2 linked regions of the Prochlorococcus marinus str. MIT 0919 genome follow. The protein of the gene in region 1 binds, or shares a complex with, the protein of each later gene. Links are inferred from orthologs where the notes say so. Each region holds a gene or a part of one and is shown in the gene's direction. Other genes may lie near its edges.

The links.
Region 2: the proteins of cdaA (region 1) and glmM are in contact, whole or in part, in a crystal structure (PDB 7OJS), measured with the Bacillus subtilis proteins. The link is inferred for Prochlorococcus marinus str. MIT 0919 from one-to-one orthologs.

Annotation. Positions count from the first base shown.
Region 1 is NZ_CP114779.1:473,673-481,686, reverse strand. Bases 1-2,787 are described here. They hold cdaA (diadenylate cyclase CdaA), read left to right. Parts: upstream 1-833; coding sequence 834-1,742; downstream 1,743-2,787. Other genes in these bases: bioB (biotin synthase BioB), read left to right, coding at 2,551-2,787; O5635_RS02680 (isoprenyl transferase), read left to right, coding at 1,739-2,539; lysA (diaminopimelate decarboxylase), read left to right, coding at 1-805. Outside these bases: more of bioB, read left to right, coding at 2,788-3,552; O5635_RS02670 (rhodanese-related sulfurtransferase), read left to right, coding at 3,542-4,507; O5635_RS02665 (hypothetical protein), read left to right, coding at 4,504-5,007; lipA (lipoyl synthase), read right to left, coding at 5,018-5,938; recombination mediator RecR, read right to left, coding at 5,955-6,629; photosystem II reaction center PsbP, read left to right, coding at 6,673-7,233; O5635_RS02645 (ABC transporter ATP-binding protein), read right to left, coding at 7,276-8,014. UniProt on the Bacillus subtilis protein: One of 3 paralogous diadenylate cyclases (DAC) in this bacteria, catalyzing the condensation of 2 ATP molecules into cyclic di-AMP (c-di-AMP). Upon expression in E.coli leads to c-di-AMP synthesis.
Region 2 is NZ_CP114779.1:1,435,422-1,443,609, reverse strand. What follows is about bases 2,221-5,181. They hold glmM (phosphoglucosamine mutase), read left to right. Parts: upstream 2,221-2,996; coding sequence 2,997-4,367; downstream 4,368-5,181. Other genes in these bases: O5635_RS07825 (DUF3177 family protein), read left to right, coding at 5,133-5,181; trmB (tRNA (guanosine(46)-N7)-methyltransferase TrmB), read right to left, coding at 4,364-5,047; O5635_RS07840 (thioredoxin domain-containing protein), read right to left, coding at 2,306-2,872; thyX (FAD-dependent thymidylate synthase), read left to right, coding at 2,221-2,300. Outside these bases: global nitrogen regulator NtcA, read right to left, coding at 1-230; O5635_RS07855 (cob(I)yrinic acid a,c-diamide adenosyltransferase), read left to right, coding at 470-1,072; dcd (dCTP deaminase), read left to right, coding at 1,072-1,665; more of thyX, read left to right, coding at 1,668-2,220; more of O5635_RS07825, read left to right, coding at 5,182-5,744; ileS (isoleucine--tRNA ligase), read right to left, coding at 5,752-8,188. UniProt on the Bacillus subtilis protein: Catalyzes the conversion of glucosamine-6-phosphate to glucosamine-1-phosphate. Glucosamine-1-phosphate is used for cell wall biosynthesis.

The DNA of each region.
Region 1 (8,014 bases):
AGGACATCTTGATAGTAAATTTGGGTTCGACCCTGAGCAATTGGAAGAGGTATTTACGCAGTTGAAGAAGAATGAATATATAAACTTAATTGGTCTTCATGCGCATATTGGTAGTCAGATATTTGAATTAAAACCTCATAAGGATTTGTCTGAAGTCATGGCAGATGTTTTGCAAACTGGTAGAAATCTGGGTCTCCCTATAAAAGACTTAAATGTTGGAGGTGGTTTAGGTGTGAAATATATATCTTCTGATGACCCCCCTTCAATTCAAAGCTGGGTAAAAGCAGTCTCTAGGGCTGTTGTTACTGCATGTGAAGCCAGAAATTTAGTTTTGCCAAGACTTTTATGCGAGCCAGGAAGATCTCTTATCGCAGCGTCAGGGCTAACTCTTTATCAAATTGGTTCTCGCAAGGATATTCCAGGGGGGAAAACTTATATTTCCATTGATGGTGGGATGAGTGACAATCCCAGGCCAATAACTTACGAATCTGTTTACACAGCTTGCTTGGTTGATAGGCCCTTCGCAGTGGCTAAAGAAGTAGTAACTATTGCTGGAAAGCATTGTGAATCTGGGGATGTTCTTTTAAAAGAAATTTCCCTCCCTGCTACTTCGACTGGGGATATTTTGGGTGTTTTTGCTACAGGTGCATACAACCTCTCAATGAGTTCAAATTACAATCGTATTCCAAGGCCAGCTTCAGTTTTAGTTGCAGATGGCATGTCTGAGTTGATTCAATTAAGAGAATTGCCTGAAGATCTATTGCGATATGACGTGCTTCCTCATCGCTTTATTGCAAAAGGGTAGGTAAATTTATAGAAACTGGGTTAAAGGGGTGAATTTTGGCTGGCTAATAAATTTGCGCTTCCTGCTAGACATATTGTTTGCTTCAGCGCTTGGAATTTTACTTTTTTCAAGAGTTAATGAGCCCCGAACTCTTTGGCTGTTAAGAGGATATTTATTCCTTGTATCAATTGCTTGGTTTGTCAATCGTTTCGCAAACCTCCCAATAACTTCAAAGCTTTTTGATGGCTTGGTGTTGGTATGTTCCTTGTCTTTGGCAATTTTATGGCAGGGTGAGTTGCGTCGTCTTATGGAACTGCTTGGAACAGGCCGTCTCGCTGTTTTATTGGGAAATCCACAAAAGGAGTTTCAAGCTAGTACTAATACGGTTTCTTTTTTAACAGAAGCAGCAGGCAGACTTTCACAAAATAGAAGAGGAGCACTTATTGTCTTGGATATGGGTAGTGATTTGCGACCAGAAGATTTTCTTTACCCTGGCGTCCCTATTGATGCTCAAGTATCAACAGAGCTTTTATTAAATCTTTTTGCTGCTGATACTCCACTCCATGATGGGGCCGTTTTAGTTAAAGGAAATAGAATCATTTCTGCTGGAGTTATTTTGCCTCTTTCAAGACAAACTATCAGTCGTTATGGAACAAGACATCTTGCAGCTCTTGGCATTACGGAGCGATTTGATAGATGTATTTGTGTAGTTGTTTCAGAGGAAACAGGGACTTTGTCTTTAGCAAATCAGGGTCGTCTTGAAAGGCCTATTACTAGCAGTAGATTGTTAGATCTTCTAAAAGAGTTCTTGAGTCCTCCAGCGGGTAAAGTGTTGACTAAGGTCTCATCTGTTAATTCAAATCTCTCTGAATCAGAGGCTCCTAATGTTGATGGAAAACTTTCTAATACAAAGAATGGTATTTCTCCATCGACTTCAGTTAAGGAGAATTTGAAATGACGAAATCTTCTTCAATTACTTCAGATAAAAAGTTTTTTCATTCGCCTTTGCCTGAGGAATTAGATCCATTGAGGATTCCAGAGCATATCGCTGTGATAATGGATGGTAATGGTAGATGGGCAAAGGCAAGAGGTTTAACAAGAGCAATGGGCCATATGGCTGGTGTTGATGCATTGAAAACAACTTTACGCTTGTGCAGGGACTGGGGTGTAAGAGCACTTACTGTTTATGCCTTCTCAACAGAAAATTGGTCAAGACCTGGCGAAGAAGTCAGTTTTCTAATGGCTTTGTTTCAACGCGTCCTTAAGAGAGAACTCGAAGCTTTGATCTTGCAAGAAGTGAGAATCAGGTTCCTAGGTGATTTGGACCAATTGCCAGAAAAACTTCAAGATTTGATTTCAGAGGCAACAGCTCTTACCTCAGGTAATACGGGGATACATTTCAATGTTTGTACAAATTATGGAGGTAGAAGAGAATTGGTAAAAGTTGCCCAAAGACTTGCCCAAAGATCTGTAGAGGGAGATTTAGAACCTTCTTCAATTGATGAGAATGTTTTTGCTGCAGAATTATCAACAGCAAATGATGTTGATCCAGATCTTCTTATTCGAACCAGCGGAGAAAGGCGGATAAGTAATTTTTTGCTTTGGCAACTGGCGTATGCAGAAATTCATGTAACTGATATTTTGTGGCCAGACTTTAATCAGGACTCTCTACTAAAAGCATTACTAGACTATCAATCTCGACGTAGGCGATTCGGTGGGCTAGAGCAAATTGGATCTGATACTTCTACTAATTGAAATTTGAATCTATGACTTTGATAAATACCAAACAAACGTCGTCTACCTTTTGTGACCCTAGGCATGATTGGACCATTCTAGAAATACAAGCTCTATTAGAAAAGCCTTTGGTAGATCTTCTTTGGGATGCTCAGACTGTTCATAGGAATGCCAATCCAGGTTATAACGTTCAACTTGCTTCTCTCTTGAGTGTCAAGACAGGTGGTTGTGAAGAAGATTGTTCATATTGTTCGCAATCTATTCATAACAGTAGTGATGTAACCAGTTTTTCTGACTTAGAAGTAAGTCAAGTGCTTCAGCAGGCCAGAGCTGCTAGGGACTCAGGTGCAGACAGATTCTGTATGGGTTGGGCTTGGAGAGAGATTCGTGATGGTAAAGCGTTTGAATCAATGCTTGAAATGGTTCGAGGGGTAAAAGATTTAGGTATGGAGGCATGTGTCACAGCAGGAATGTTGACTGACCAACAAGCTTCTAGGTTGGCTGAAGCAGGCTTGACGGCTTACAACCATAATCTTGATACAAGTCCAGAAAATTATAATGAGATTATTTCAACTCGTACCTTCCAAGAAAGATTAGAAACCCTTGAAAGAGTTCGTTCAGCAGGAATAACTCTTTGTACAGGAGGCATTATTGGCCTTGGTGAGTCTATTGAAGATAGAGCTTCTCTTTTAAAAGTGTTAGCTAATATGAGTCCTCATCCTGAAAGTGTCCCAATAAATGCATTAGTAGCTGTAGAAGGTACTCCTTTAGAAGATCTACCTCCAATCGACCCAATAGAAATGGTGAGAATGGTTGCAACGGCACGAATCCTTTTGCCCCAATCGCGAATACGCCTTAGTGCCGGACGCGAGCAGCTGACTAATGAAGCACAGATACTTTGCTTCCTTTCAGGTGCTGACTCGATTTTTTATGGAGATAGCCTTCTTACAACAACTAACCCTGCTGTTGAAGCCGACAAACAGTTGCTTTCGAAAGCAGGGGTGAATTTTAATAGTAATTTCTATGATCCATAATAATTCGTCAAAAGGAGTTAATGTTCAATTGCAGGTAGCAGCCTTCTATTGTTTTTCCGAAGTTGACCCTGATATTGCTGAGTTATTGCCTCTTGAATTGTCTAACATTGCTGATCAACATCAGATTAGAGGAACTGTCCTAGTTGGTTTAGAAGGTATTAATGGAACTATATGTGGATCAGAGGAAGCAGTTGGAATATTGCTCGGTAAACTGCACTCTATTGGATTGAAAAATCCTTTGCAAATTAAGTTTAGTTGGTCTGATAAGCAAGCATTTCGCCGGTTTAAATCCCGAAGGAAAAATGAAATAGTTACTATGGGCATCCCGGAAGTTAGCCCTAATGAAACTGTTGGTACATATGTAGAGCCATCGCAATGGAATGAATTTGTGGATGATCCTGAGACTATCTTGATAGATACTCGCAATGAATATGAAATTGGAGTTGGTACTTTTGAGGGAGCAGTTAACCCTCACACAGATAAATTTAGAGATTTTCCAGAATGGGTCGATAATAATTTAAATTCTTTACTTGAAGAGAACTCAGCCAAAAGAATAGCAATGTTTTGTACTGGAGGAATAAGATGTGAGAAGGCTACTTCTTTTTTAAATAAGAGAGGTTTTACTGAAGTTCATCATTTAAGAGGCGGTATTCTACGTTATCTTGAGGAAGTCCCACAAAGTGATAGTCGCTGGAAAGGAGAATGTTTTGTTTTTGACCAAAGAGTTTCATTAAACCATCATCTGAACCCTGGCGTTTATAAATTGTGTTATGCATGTGGAATGCCGTTGTCACCGACTGATTGCGATAATCCCATTTATATGCCAGGAGTTCAATGTCTTAATTGTAAAGATAGTTTTACTGATGATGACAGGGCTAGATTTGCAGAACGACAAAAACATATAGATAAGCTCTCTAAACGTCTACCTGGTAACACAATTTGGCCAAGTGCATGACTATTGATGGTTTAGCTGAGTTAGAGAAGCAAGCTTTTAATAAAGGCTTTTTGCTAAGAATTCAAGTCAGAAGACCAATAAATTTTTGGGCTTTCAAACTTTCTGTAGCGAGGTTCTTAACAACTGAAAAGGTTCAAATCCTTGGAGAGATGAAAGGCTGGGCTTACAACGGTGTTAATGGATTACAGCTTGACACTATGATAGTTAGAAAAAATGCCCCTAAGGGAATTGGGCATTTAATTTGGGCTGCCACTATGGCATGGGCTTTGGAAGAAACAGTTTGTAGGAAAGCTCGCCTATTAGCAATTTATGATGAAAACTTTCAACATCATAAATTAATTAGATACTTTCAAAGGCGTGGATTCCAAATTGTTAGGAGTGTTGGCTCAGCGCCTTTTGACTTGCCTTTGAGGTTGATTTGGGGCGGTTCAGGAAGCTTAATGACTGCAGATTGCTCAGAAGTCTACAAATATAGTCGTAAACTTTGGGAACTCAATTAAGATTTTTGCTTTAGTTTTTCTCAGCATGATAACTACTTCTAACTAAAGGTCCGCTATTTACCTTCTTAAAACCTAAGGTATATGCAATTTTTGCAAGCTCTTCAAATTCAACTGGGTGCCAATACTTCTTAACAGGTATATGTGCAAGAGAGGGCCTTAGGTATTGACCTATGGTTATCCGTTGGCAGTTGACAGCTCTCAAGTCATGAAAAGTTTGAATAATTTCATCATGATTTTCACCAAGCCCTAACATAATCCCTGATTTTGTAGGTATATGAGGGGCTAACGTACTTGAAGCTTGTAATAACGATAATGACCTCCTATATGTTGCACCTCTACGAACTTCCTTCTGAAGACGCTCTACAGTCTCAAGATTATGGTTAAAGCAAATAGGCTGAGCTTTCAGAACAATTGACAATCTATGTAGTTGTAGTTGTATTGCTTCACTCTCATCTCTGGCTCCTCCCCAGAAATCTGGTGTAAGAACTTCGATATTTATTCTTGGAATTAGTTTTCTGATTTCCTTAATTGTTTGAGTAAAGATACTTGCACCATGATCTGGGAGGTCATCTCTTGCGACGGATGTTAATACGACATAATTGAGATTTAACTCCTTTATTGCTTTCGCAACACGTTTTGGTTCATCATCATCAAAGATTCTTGGCGACTGTCCTTTCTCCACTTGGCAAAATGCACAACTTCTTGTACATATTGACCCTCCAAGCAAAAAAGTTGCTGTTCCAGAGCTATAACATTCGCTTCGATTAGGACACCTCCCCTCTTCACAAATGGTATGCAACCTGTTTTCCTTGACTAATTTTTGAACACGCTCCAGTTGAGATGCTTTGCCTATTGAGGGCTTGATCCACTCAGGCAAGCGTTCTTCTGGTAAAGCCTTACTGTATTTAGTATGTCTACTTTGTTTAGTCATATTGTTAGAAACTGTTTTAGACATCTCTTCGTCCCTCAAGAGCTCTTGCTAGTGTAACTTCATCTGCATATTCCAGCTCACTTCCCACTGGTAGGCCATATGCAATTCTTGTAACCTTGACAAACGCTTTTAAAAGCTTGGCTAGATAAAGACTGGTTGTATCTCCTTCCACACTTGGAGTAAGTGCGAGTATTACTTCTGAGATACCATCATCTGTAATTCTTTTTACTAGAGAAGTGATGTTTAACAACTCTGGGCCAATACCATCCATTGGTGAGATGAGTCCTCCTAAAACATGATAAAGACCTTTATATTCTCTAGTTCTCTCTAGAGCGAGTAAATCCCTAGAGTCAGCTACTACGCAAATCATTGTTTTATCTCTAGTTGTGTTTATACAGATTTCACACTCCATCTCAGCTGTTAGATGAAAGCATTTATGGCATTGCCCTACTTGCTTTCGAGCATTTAAAAGAGTATTTGCAAAAGAAATGATTTTTTCTTCAGGTTGTCTGAGAATAAATAGAGCTAGCCGTTGGGCTGTCCTTGGCCCTATTCCAGGTAATTGCTCAAATTGATCAATTAAACGAGCAAGAGGTCTGGTAAATCCGTTCAGGGGTTTTTTTGCAGATAACTTAAATTTAAGCAGTCTTTGATAACAAAAGTAGAATGTAAAAAAACATTCTCTGTTCATTAGCTCAAGCTAAAGGCAGAATATACGCTAACTAGAATGATCAATGCCTAAATTTCTCAAGTCTTTCAAACAATTTTTATGCTCTTTACTTCTGATAAGTGTCTTATGTGCTTGTAACTCATCCTCAACAGCTGGATTAGAAGCATTTCAGAGCTCAGATGGAACCTATGGATTCTTTTATCCAACTGGCTGGACCCGTATATCAGTAACTGGCGGACCAGAGGTTGTTTTTCATGATGTGATTAATAGTGATGAAACTCTTAGTTTAGTCGTTTCTGATATTGAGAATGGACTGGATTTGGATAGTATTGGAGGCCCTATACAAATTGGAGAGAGTTTAATTGAAGAAGTTTTTGCTTCTGATGGATCTGGGAGACAAGCAGATTTGCTTCAGGCTTCAAGGAGAGAGGAGAGAAACCATATATTTTATGATCTTGAATACACTATCCATCTTCCTGATCGAGACCGACATGAGCTTGCCACAGTAGTTGTAAACCGTGGAGCATTATTTACATTGGCAGCCAGTACAAATGAGACTCGCTGGCCAAAGGTTAAAGGTATATTTGAACGTGTGATAACGTCATTTAATTTTTATAGTTCCTAAGAACAAATATTTAAGAGCATTTTTAATGCTCTTAATAAACCATCAATACCCTGCTTGTACTTTCCAAAGATCGAAATAAATACCTTTTTGGTCTAACAATGCTTGATGGTTTCCTCTTTCTATTATGTTTCCTTGCTCAAGAACAATAATTTCATCTGCATTTTTAACTGTGCTTAGCCTATGCGCGATAACTAAGGTTGTTCTGTTTGAGGTTATTTGATTTAGAGACCTTTGAATTGCTGCCTCAGTTTCATTGTCTACCGAAGCTGTTGCTTCATCTAAAATAAGTATTGGAGCATTTTTGAGTATAGCCCTTGCCAAGGCAATTCTTTGCCGCTGACCACCAGATAACCTTTGCCCTCTTTCTCCGACGATTGTTTTATAGCCTTGGGGTAATTGCTCTATGAATTCAAATGCCCCTGACAACTCAGAAGCCTTGTTTATTTCGTCAAAGTTTGCATGTTTGTTACCATAGGCAATATTTTCTTCAACTGTCCCATGAAATAAATAAACTTCTTGACTTACCAATGCGATAGATTTTCTGAGATCTAATAAATTGACTTGATTTACAGCAATTCCATCTATAAATATATCACCTTGATTTAATTCATAAAGCCTTAAAATTAACTTTACTAAAGTACTTTTACCAGAACCTGTTGATCCTACAATTCCAATAGTACTACCGGCAGGAATACTTAAATTGAAATCTTTTAGAATTGGTTTTCTATTCTGATAGTTAAAATTAACATTTTTAAACTCAATCTCACCTTTTATAGATTGT
Region 2 (8,188 bases), 960 kb from region 1 along the record:
CTTGTCAGACGAACAGCACCTCTTCTAATCAAATAAACCCTTTCAGCGGGATCCCCCGGAAAAAAGATTGTTTTAGAACGCTCAACCAACTCAGGAGTTGCTCCATCAAGGGCCCGAATTACATCCAGAAGGCTCTTCTTAGCTTGAGGTTGTTCATTAAGTTGGTTTTGTGATTGCACCCCAGAAAAATAGTTTGAATAGCAGCTCAAGCCAATCTCAGCAGTTGCCATTTTGGCAAAGCAATAACAAAGACGCTAAAGACAGCTAAAGAAATGACTTGTAGCAATAATGACTTTTTCTAGCTTTAGTTTTCAAAAACTCATTACGCCTTCATATAAATGAAGCATTGAAACATATTCAAAAGACAAGTAAAAACGGTATAAAAGCGTCATTGCAACACTATCTATAGTGTCTACTTATTGTGAAGATGAATCATGGCGCTAGATTTAAGGGATAATTTTTCAGATTTTTGACAGCAACCCCTAGCCCCATCAGTGCCTCAACAGAGAAGCCTTGTGGTGAGTTATATCCACTATCTTCTGCAAATTCAAAACCAAAGCTGAGAATTGTTGAATCGCAAGGCCAAGTTCAAGTTCATATGGCAAGTTACAGCGGTAGCTTTCCTCTTGTACTAAGTGAAGCACTGAGATCTGCAGGGCTTGGCAGTCGAGTATTAATAGCTCAGTTTTTGAAAGGAGGAGTAAGTCAAGGTCCTCAAAAAGCTATTAATCTCTGTGGAAGATTGCAATGGTTCAGGCCAAATACAAACTGCTACCTTGGCAGGAGCCACAGTGGGCAAAATCACTTGTCAGATGAATTTGTTAAATCCAAAATGGCAGTTCAAGAAATCTGGGAAGTATGCAAAGCAAATCTTCTAAAAGAAGCTGTCAATAAAATTGTTTTGGATGAGATTGGACTAGCAATGAAGTTAGGATTTATTAAAGAAGATGATCTAATAGAAACTCTTGAACAAAGACCTCGCTCTATAGATTTAATTCTGACAGGTCCATTTATTCCTGAAAACGTCATTGCTATGGCTGATCAAGTAACTGAATTAAGGTGCTCTAGATAATGCTTAAAAACGATCGCTGGATAAGTGAACAAGCCAAAGCAGGCATGCTTAAGCCTTTTCAAAGCAAACTAATCAGGCATCTGAAGCCTCAGTCTCAAGAGCAACCAGTTTTGAGTTTTGGATGCTCATCTTATGGATATGACCTAAGACTTTCTTCAAAGGAATTTTTAATCTTTCGCCATGTGCCTGGGACCGTAATGAATCCCAAAAAATTCAATCCTAAAAATTTAGAATCAACTCCGCTAAATCAAGATGCAGATGGTGAATATTTTATTCTGCCAGCTCACTCCTATGGACTAGGTGTTGCTTTAGAAAGAATGAAAGTACCCCCTAACATTACTGTAATTTGCTTAGGGAAAAGTACGTATGCAAGGCTTGGAATCATAGTAAATACAACACCAGCTGAAGCAAGTTGGGAGGGGCATCTCACTCTTGAATTCAGCAATAGCTCAGGGGCTGATTGTCGGATATATGCAAATGAAGGGATATGCCAATTATTATTTTTGGAAGGAGATCCTTGTGAAACGACATATAGTGATCGGAAGGGTAAATATCAGAATCAACCCGAAAAAGTTACGCTTGCAAAGATATAACTATGCCATTAACCCATCTGGTTACAGCCACTCCAGATGCTGAAAAAACCATGGCATACATTGCCAGAGTCAGCAATCCTAAGAATCAAGACAATCAAGATTTCTCAAAATTGCTGAAATACTGCATAAAAAATGAACATTGGAGTGTATTTGAACAAGCATTTATGACTATTCAAATTGAAACTAATAGAGGAATAGCAGCACAGATTCTTAGGCATAGATCTTTTACCTTTCAAGAATTCTCTCAAAGGTATGCCGATAGTAGTCAACTTGGCGAAATACCAGTACCAGAATTAAGAAGGCAAGATACAAAAAATAGACAAAACTCAATTCCTGACTTATCAATAGAAGTTAGAAATACTTTTGAGCAAAAGATAAGAAAGAATTTCGAAGAAAGCATTTCTTTATATAGAGAAATGCTTAACTCCGGAATAGCAAAAGAATGTGCAAGATTTGTTCTTCCACTAGCCACTCCAACTCGTATATATATGAGTGGTTCTTGCAGATCCTGGATTCATTATATAAATTTAAGATCAGGACATGGTACTCAAAAAGAGCATATGGATATAGCTAATGAATGTAAGAAAATATTTTGCAAACAATTCCCAACTGTTGCTATAGCTCTTGAATGGTAAGTTTTTTATCCATGACTTCTAGGATTTATAATCTTATATCCGGGCCCACTATTTAACTCCGAAAAGCTTTCTTTATCAGAAGTTTGATTATGAGAAAGGTCTTCTTTTGAAAATCCTACTTCATTTAGAAGTGCATGAGATAGTTTGCTTATTTCGTTGGGATCCAAGAATCCAACAAATTCTCCTTGCATTTCACCCCTTTCGTCAAAAAAGTTAAATTGTGGGACACCATTTACTTCGTATTTATCTACAAAAGAAAACCATCGATCATTATCTACATTCAATAAAACAAAATCTATTTTATTCCCGAGCTTCGTTTCAAGGTCTAGCATTGTAGGAGCCATTTTTTGGCATATTTCACACCAATCTGCATAAAATTCCAAAATGGTAGGTCTACCATTCGATAAAGCAATGTCAGGAGGAATAGATCTTCTAGCCAACTGATCAAGAGGCTGAGAAGGGGACAACCCTCCTCTCACAACAAAAATGAATGCCGAAAGTAATAAAGCAACCACTAAAAGAACTATTTTTTGTACTTTGCCTAATTCAACTGATCTGGGATTATTTTCCATAAAAGCATTGATTTAAAAATCAGCTTGCAGGTATATTTAGCTACTTTATTAGGAAAAGCGATCTATTTGAGCTAACCTTTCGAGCGGTTTACCTCTTTTGGGTATAAAAATAGCAAACAATGTAATGCATCCTTTTGGCACTGGACCTATTACTAGCAAAAATCCAATCTTCGGTACAGATGGCATCCGCGGGAAAGCATCTTCATTGTTAGCACCAGATTTTGTCCTAAAGATTGGGTTTTGGTGTGGATTAGTAATAGAAGGAGAAGGGCCATTCATTATTGGGCAGGATTCGCGGCAGAGCAGTTCAATGATCACCTCTGCTTTGAGTGCAGGGCTAACCGCAGCTGGGCGAGAAGTGTGGCAAGTAGGTTTATGCCCAACCCCTGCCATCCCTCACCTCATCAAACAATTTGGGGCTTCTGGCGGGCTAATGGTATCGGCCAGTCATAATCCTCCAGAAGATAATGGAATAAAAATCTTTAATAGTGCTGGTCAAAAAATAAGTTTGAAAGAACAACGCCTTATCGAAAAAGGCCTTACCAAAGAAATAAACCCTTTAGAACAAATAGGAGCAATACATTATCGAAATGAGCTAATTCAGCACTATTCAAATAGTCTTCTAGAAACTGCGAATGGGAAAACACTTAAAGATGTTTCTATTGTTCTAGATCTTTGCTGGGGATCGGCAACCTCATGTGGAGAAAAGATCTTTACATCCTTAGGTGCAACTTTAAAAACAATTCATAGCCATTCAGATGGAGCAAAAATCAATGTCAAATGCGGATCAACCAACCTAGGTCCACTTAAAGAAGCAGTTAAAGCAGAGAATGCTCAAATGGGATTTGCATTTGATGGAGATGCTGATCGTGTAATAGCTGTCGATGAGAAAGGAAGAGTTATTGATGGAGATCACATACTTTATTTATGGGGATCATTTTTGAAAGAACAAAACCAACTCCCTGAGCAAAGGCTTGTAGCTACATCTATGTCGAACCTTGGCTTGGAAAATGCATGGCTAGCCAAAGGTGGGCAGCTTGAGAGAACACCTGTGGGGGATAGATATGTTCAAGAAAAAATGTTAGAAACTAATGCAACACTTGGTGGGGAACAGTCAGGCCATATCCTTTCCAAAATGAATGGTCTTTGTGGTGATGGTCTTTTAACTGCAATACAACTTGCGACAATATGTAATGGGCTTAATCTTCGTCTTTTTGAATGGCTAAATCAGAGTTTCAAACCTTATCCACAAAAGCTCATTAATGTACCAATTAAAAATTCCTCCTCGAATCAATACTGGGAGGAATCAGAAGCCTTACAAGAGGCAATGGATAAAGCAAAAGTTGCGATGGGCTCCCGAGGAAGGGTTTTAATAAGAGAAAGTGGAACAGAGCCTTTACTGAGAGTTATGGTTGAATCTGAAGACCCTAAAATGGTTGATTCATGGAGTTCCCATCTTGCAAGTATTGCCCTTAATGATTTAAATGCTGCTTAATTATTAATAAACTCATAGCTTTTGCTTAATTCAGAAAGATCAGGTACATCATTATCATTACGAAGAAATAAGGTCCTGTATACTGGCAAACCTTTTGCAGTTACATATTCTTCTCTCTCTGTAGGAAGATTGTAAGGGTTGAAATTTAGCCATTTACTTTCCTTAGAATGGATACAATCAAAACACCCACTAAAGTTAATAAGTTTAATCATTGAAGTGATAACAGGTAAAACATCACTTTGAAGATATAGTTCAGATCCTAAAGTCAAGTTAGATGATAAAGAACCAAGTAAAGATGGACTCAAAACACGTCGCTTTTGATGCCGTTTTTTAAACCAAGGGTCTGGGAATTGTATAGAGACTCTTTGCAATTGACCCACTTTTAAAGATTCCAGCCATCTATGCAAACTGACATTTGCATTACAAAAGAAAAATCGTAAATTAGTTAGTTCCTTCTCTTTTCTTACTTTTTCTGCTGAATCTACAAGTTTACTTCTTATATCAACTCCGAGGAAATTCCAACCTTTTTCTAGTGAGGCAAAGTTAATCAGAAAGTTTCCCTTCGCTGACCCTATATCTAAATGTATTGGCAACGTTTTATCCAAAAAAAGATCTTCAGGATCAGGTATATCAAGTTGGTTTTGGAAAAAACGACTAAGCGGGTTTACATGTTGACGCACTCTGTAGGACACGATAAAAATTAACTTATTCAGCTTAAAAGATTTATTGCGAGAATTGATACTGAAAAAGCTTTAATATTGCAAAATGATAGAGCTTACATTCCACACTCTTGTTTGGCTAACCTACAAACTAGGAGCTACCTTTGCTTTTGGACTGCCTTTAACGCTATTAATTTGGGCCAATATAAAAAAAGAAACCTCTATAATCAGGTTATTATCAATTTACTGGAAAATAGCTAGCCTAATTCCAATAAGTATTCTTCTCATTACTGGAGATCGAGCTATAGGCTATTTAACTTCTTTAGCCTCTCCCTTGCTTTTAATAATATCAGTATGGTTCTGGGTAGACCTAAATGAAGAGTTGGCAGATCTTCCTCCTTGGAAGCCCTTGGGAGTAATAGTCAAAGTTTGGAGGTGGATAATAAGTTTCTATGGATTGCTTTATCTAGCTATTAGTTTAAAAAGCTTATCTTGCATTCAATCTATAACAGAGCCAAAATGTTTTGCACTCCAAGAAGCACCGGATCAATTCCACCTGCTAATAAAGAATTTATTTAACTTCCTGTTTGGAGCAGCTTGGACAGAAGCAATAGCTGCTTTCACAGGTTACCTAGCTCTAATTGTTTATGTTGTAGGACTGATTCAATGGATACTTATTCGCCTGCCAAAACAAGGAAGAATTGCTGGAGGTTTTTAATAAAAAACTACTGATTAAAACCTATTCTGTTTACTACATCTATACACCGCCCACATATTGTTAAATGATTTGGAGAATTCCCTATATCATTTTCATAATGCCAGCACCTTTCACACTTAATACCTCTTGCATTAGATATTTCAATAGTACCAAATTCAAAATCTAAGCTAGTTAAGACTTCTGCCCATGGCTCACCCCCTATTTGAAACTGTGAAACAAGCAACCAATCTCTTATATTGTCAACATCTGAATGACCATTATTATTAATAAATTCGATAGCCTCTAAGATAGAAGAGTTATTAGTTTCAAAGCGTACACTAGCTTGTAGAGATGAACCTAATTGCTGATTATTTCTACATTCTTCTAACGCACGATTCACTGAAGTTCTCAATTTTCTAATCAAAGAAATAGGTTCACTTAAAGATTCATCTTTCCAATCTCCTGGTGATGTTGGCCATCCTCTTTCAAATACAGAAGCTTCTGGCAATATATAAGGAATATTTTGCCAAATATCTTCTGCCATGTGACACAAAACTGGTGCTATTAATCCAGCTAGTCTCTCAATTATTAAAGCCATTACAGTCTGGCAAGATTTTCTCCTCTTATCATTTGGCGCACTAACATAAAGTCTATCTTTAGCTATATCTAAATAAAAATTTGATAAGTCGACGACACAATAGCTTTGCAATAATTGAAAGAATTTTGAAAATTCATAGTTTTTAAATGATATAGTAACTTCATCAATAACTTCAGAAGTTCTTTGAAGCATCCATCTATCCAAAATCGGCAAATCCTTTACTTCAATTGAATCTTTCATAGGGTCAAAATCATGCAAGTTTCCCAAAAGATACCTAGCTGTATTTCTTACTTTTCTATAAACATCAGAAAGTTGTTTTAATATATTAGAACCTATAGGAACATCAACTGAATAATCAACTGAGCTGACCCATAGTCTAAGGACATCGGCCCCATATGCAGGTTCAATCTTTTTATTAGAGCCACCATTAATAATTACTGAAGGATCAATAATATTGCCCAATGATTTACTCATTTTCCTACCATTTTCATCTAAAGCAAATCCATGAGTAAGAACAGATTTATATGGGGCCTTACTATTTGCTGCTACTGAGGTTAATAATGAAGACTGGAACCAACCACGGTGTTGGTCAGATCCTTCTAAGTACAAATCAGCAGGATAATTAAGAGCATCTTTTTTACTTGTAACTGCCGCCCAACTTGATCCTGAATCAAACCAAACATCCATAGTATCCATGCCTTTACGCCACTGATTTGCTTGAGATGCAAATGAGGGTGGTAATAATTCTGACTCATCTAATTCCCACCAAATATCTGCGCCATGAATTGCAAAAAGATTTTTTATATGGTCAAGAGTTTCTTTATTCAGAAGAACTTCTTTATTATCTCGCCTATAAAAAACTGGTATAGGTACACCCCAAGTGCGTTGTCTAGATATGCACCAGTCACCTCTTTCTCGTACCATAGATTTAATCCTGTTCTTTCCAGACTCAGGAAGCCATTGAACCTGTTCTATTGCATTTAATGCATCACTTCTAAAACCTTCAACAGAAGCAAACCATTGCTCAGTAGCTCTAAAAATAGTTGGTTTTTTAGTTCTCCAATCATAAGGGTATTTATGAGTGTATGGTTTCTCCTTTAATAAGAATCCTGATGTCTTTAATGCATTGATAATCTCATTGTTAGCATCTACCAATACATTTAAGCCCTCAAACTTACCTGCTTCAGAGGTAAATATACCTCTTTCATTAACAGGGCAAAACACATCCAAATTATTCTCTTTACCTGTTTTGAAATCATCAATTCCATGACCAGGTGCAGTATGAACAAGTCCAGTGCCAGACTCAGTTGTAATGTAATTACCACCAATTACAACTGGGCTTATTCTATTAAATAATGGGTTTTGATAAAGAATGCCTTCTAGCTGTTTACCTTTAAATGTAGCAAGTTTATCCAATTTAATATCTGTATTTACAGCCACTTCCTCCAAGAGTTGAGAAGCAATGATTAATATTTTTCCATCTAAAATATCTTTAACAAAAGAGTACTCAAGATTTGCATTTACTGCTACAGCACTATTAGCTGGAAGAGTCCATGGTGTAGTAGTCCAAATTGCAACTTGCAGTTTTTTATTTACCTTATTTTCTTGGTATGAGAATTCAAGGCCCTGTTCTCTAAGACTTTTAACTAGCTGATTAGGAAGCTTAGTAATAGGAAATCCAACATAAATACTTTGGCTAACATGACCTTCTGGATATTCCAACTCTGCCTCTGCTAAAGCCGTTCTTGAACTAGGACTCCAATGAACTGGTTTCAATCCGCGATACACATACCCTTTTAGTGCCATTTCTCCGAACAGTTGAATCTGTGCAGACTCATACTCTTTTTTAAGAGTTAAATATGGATTA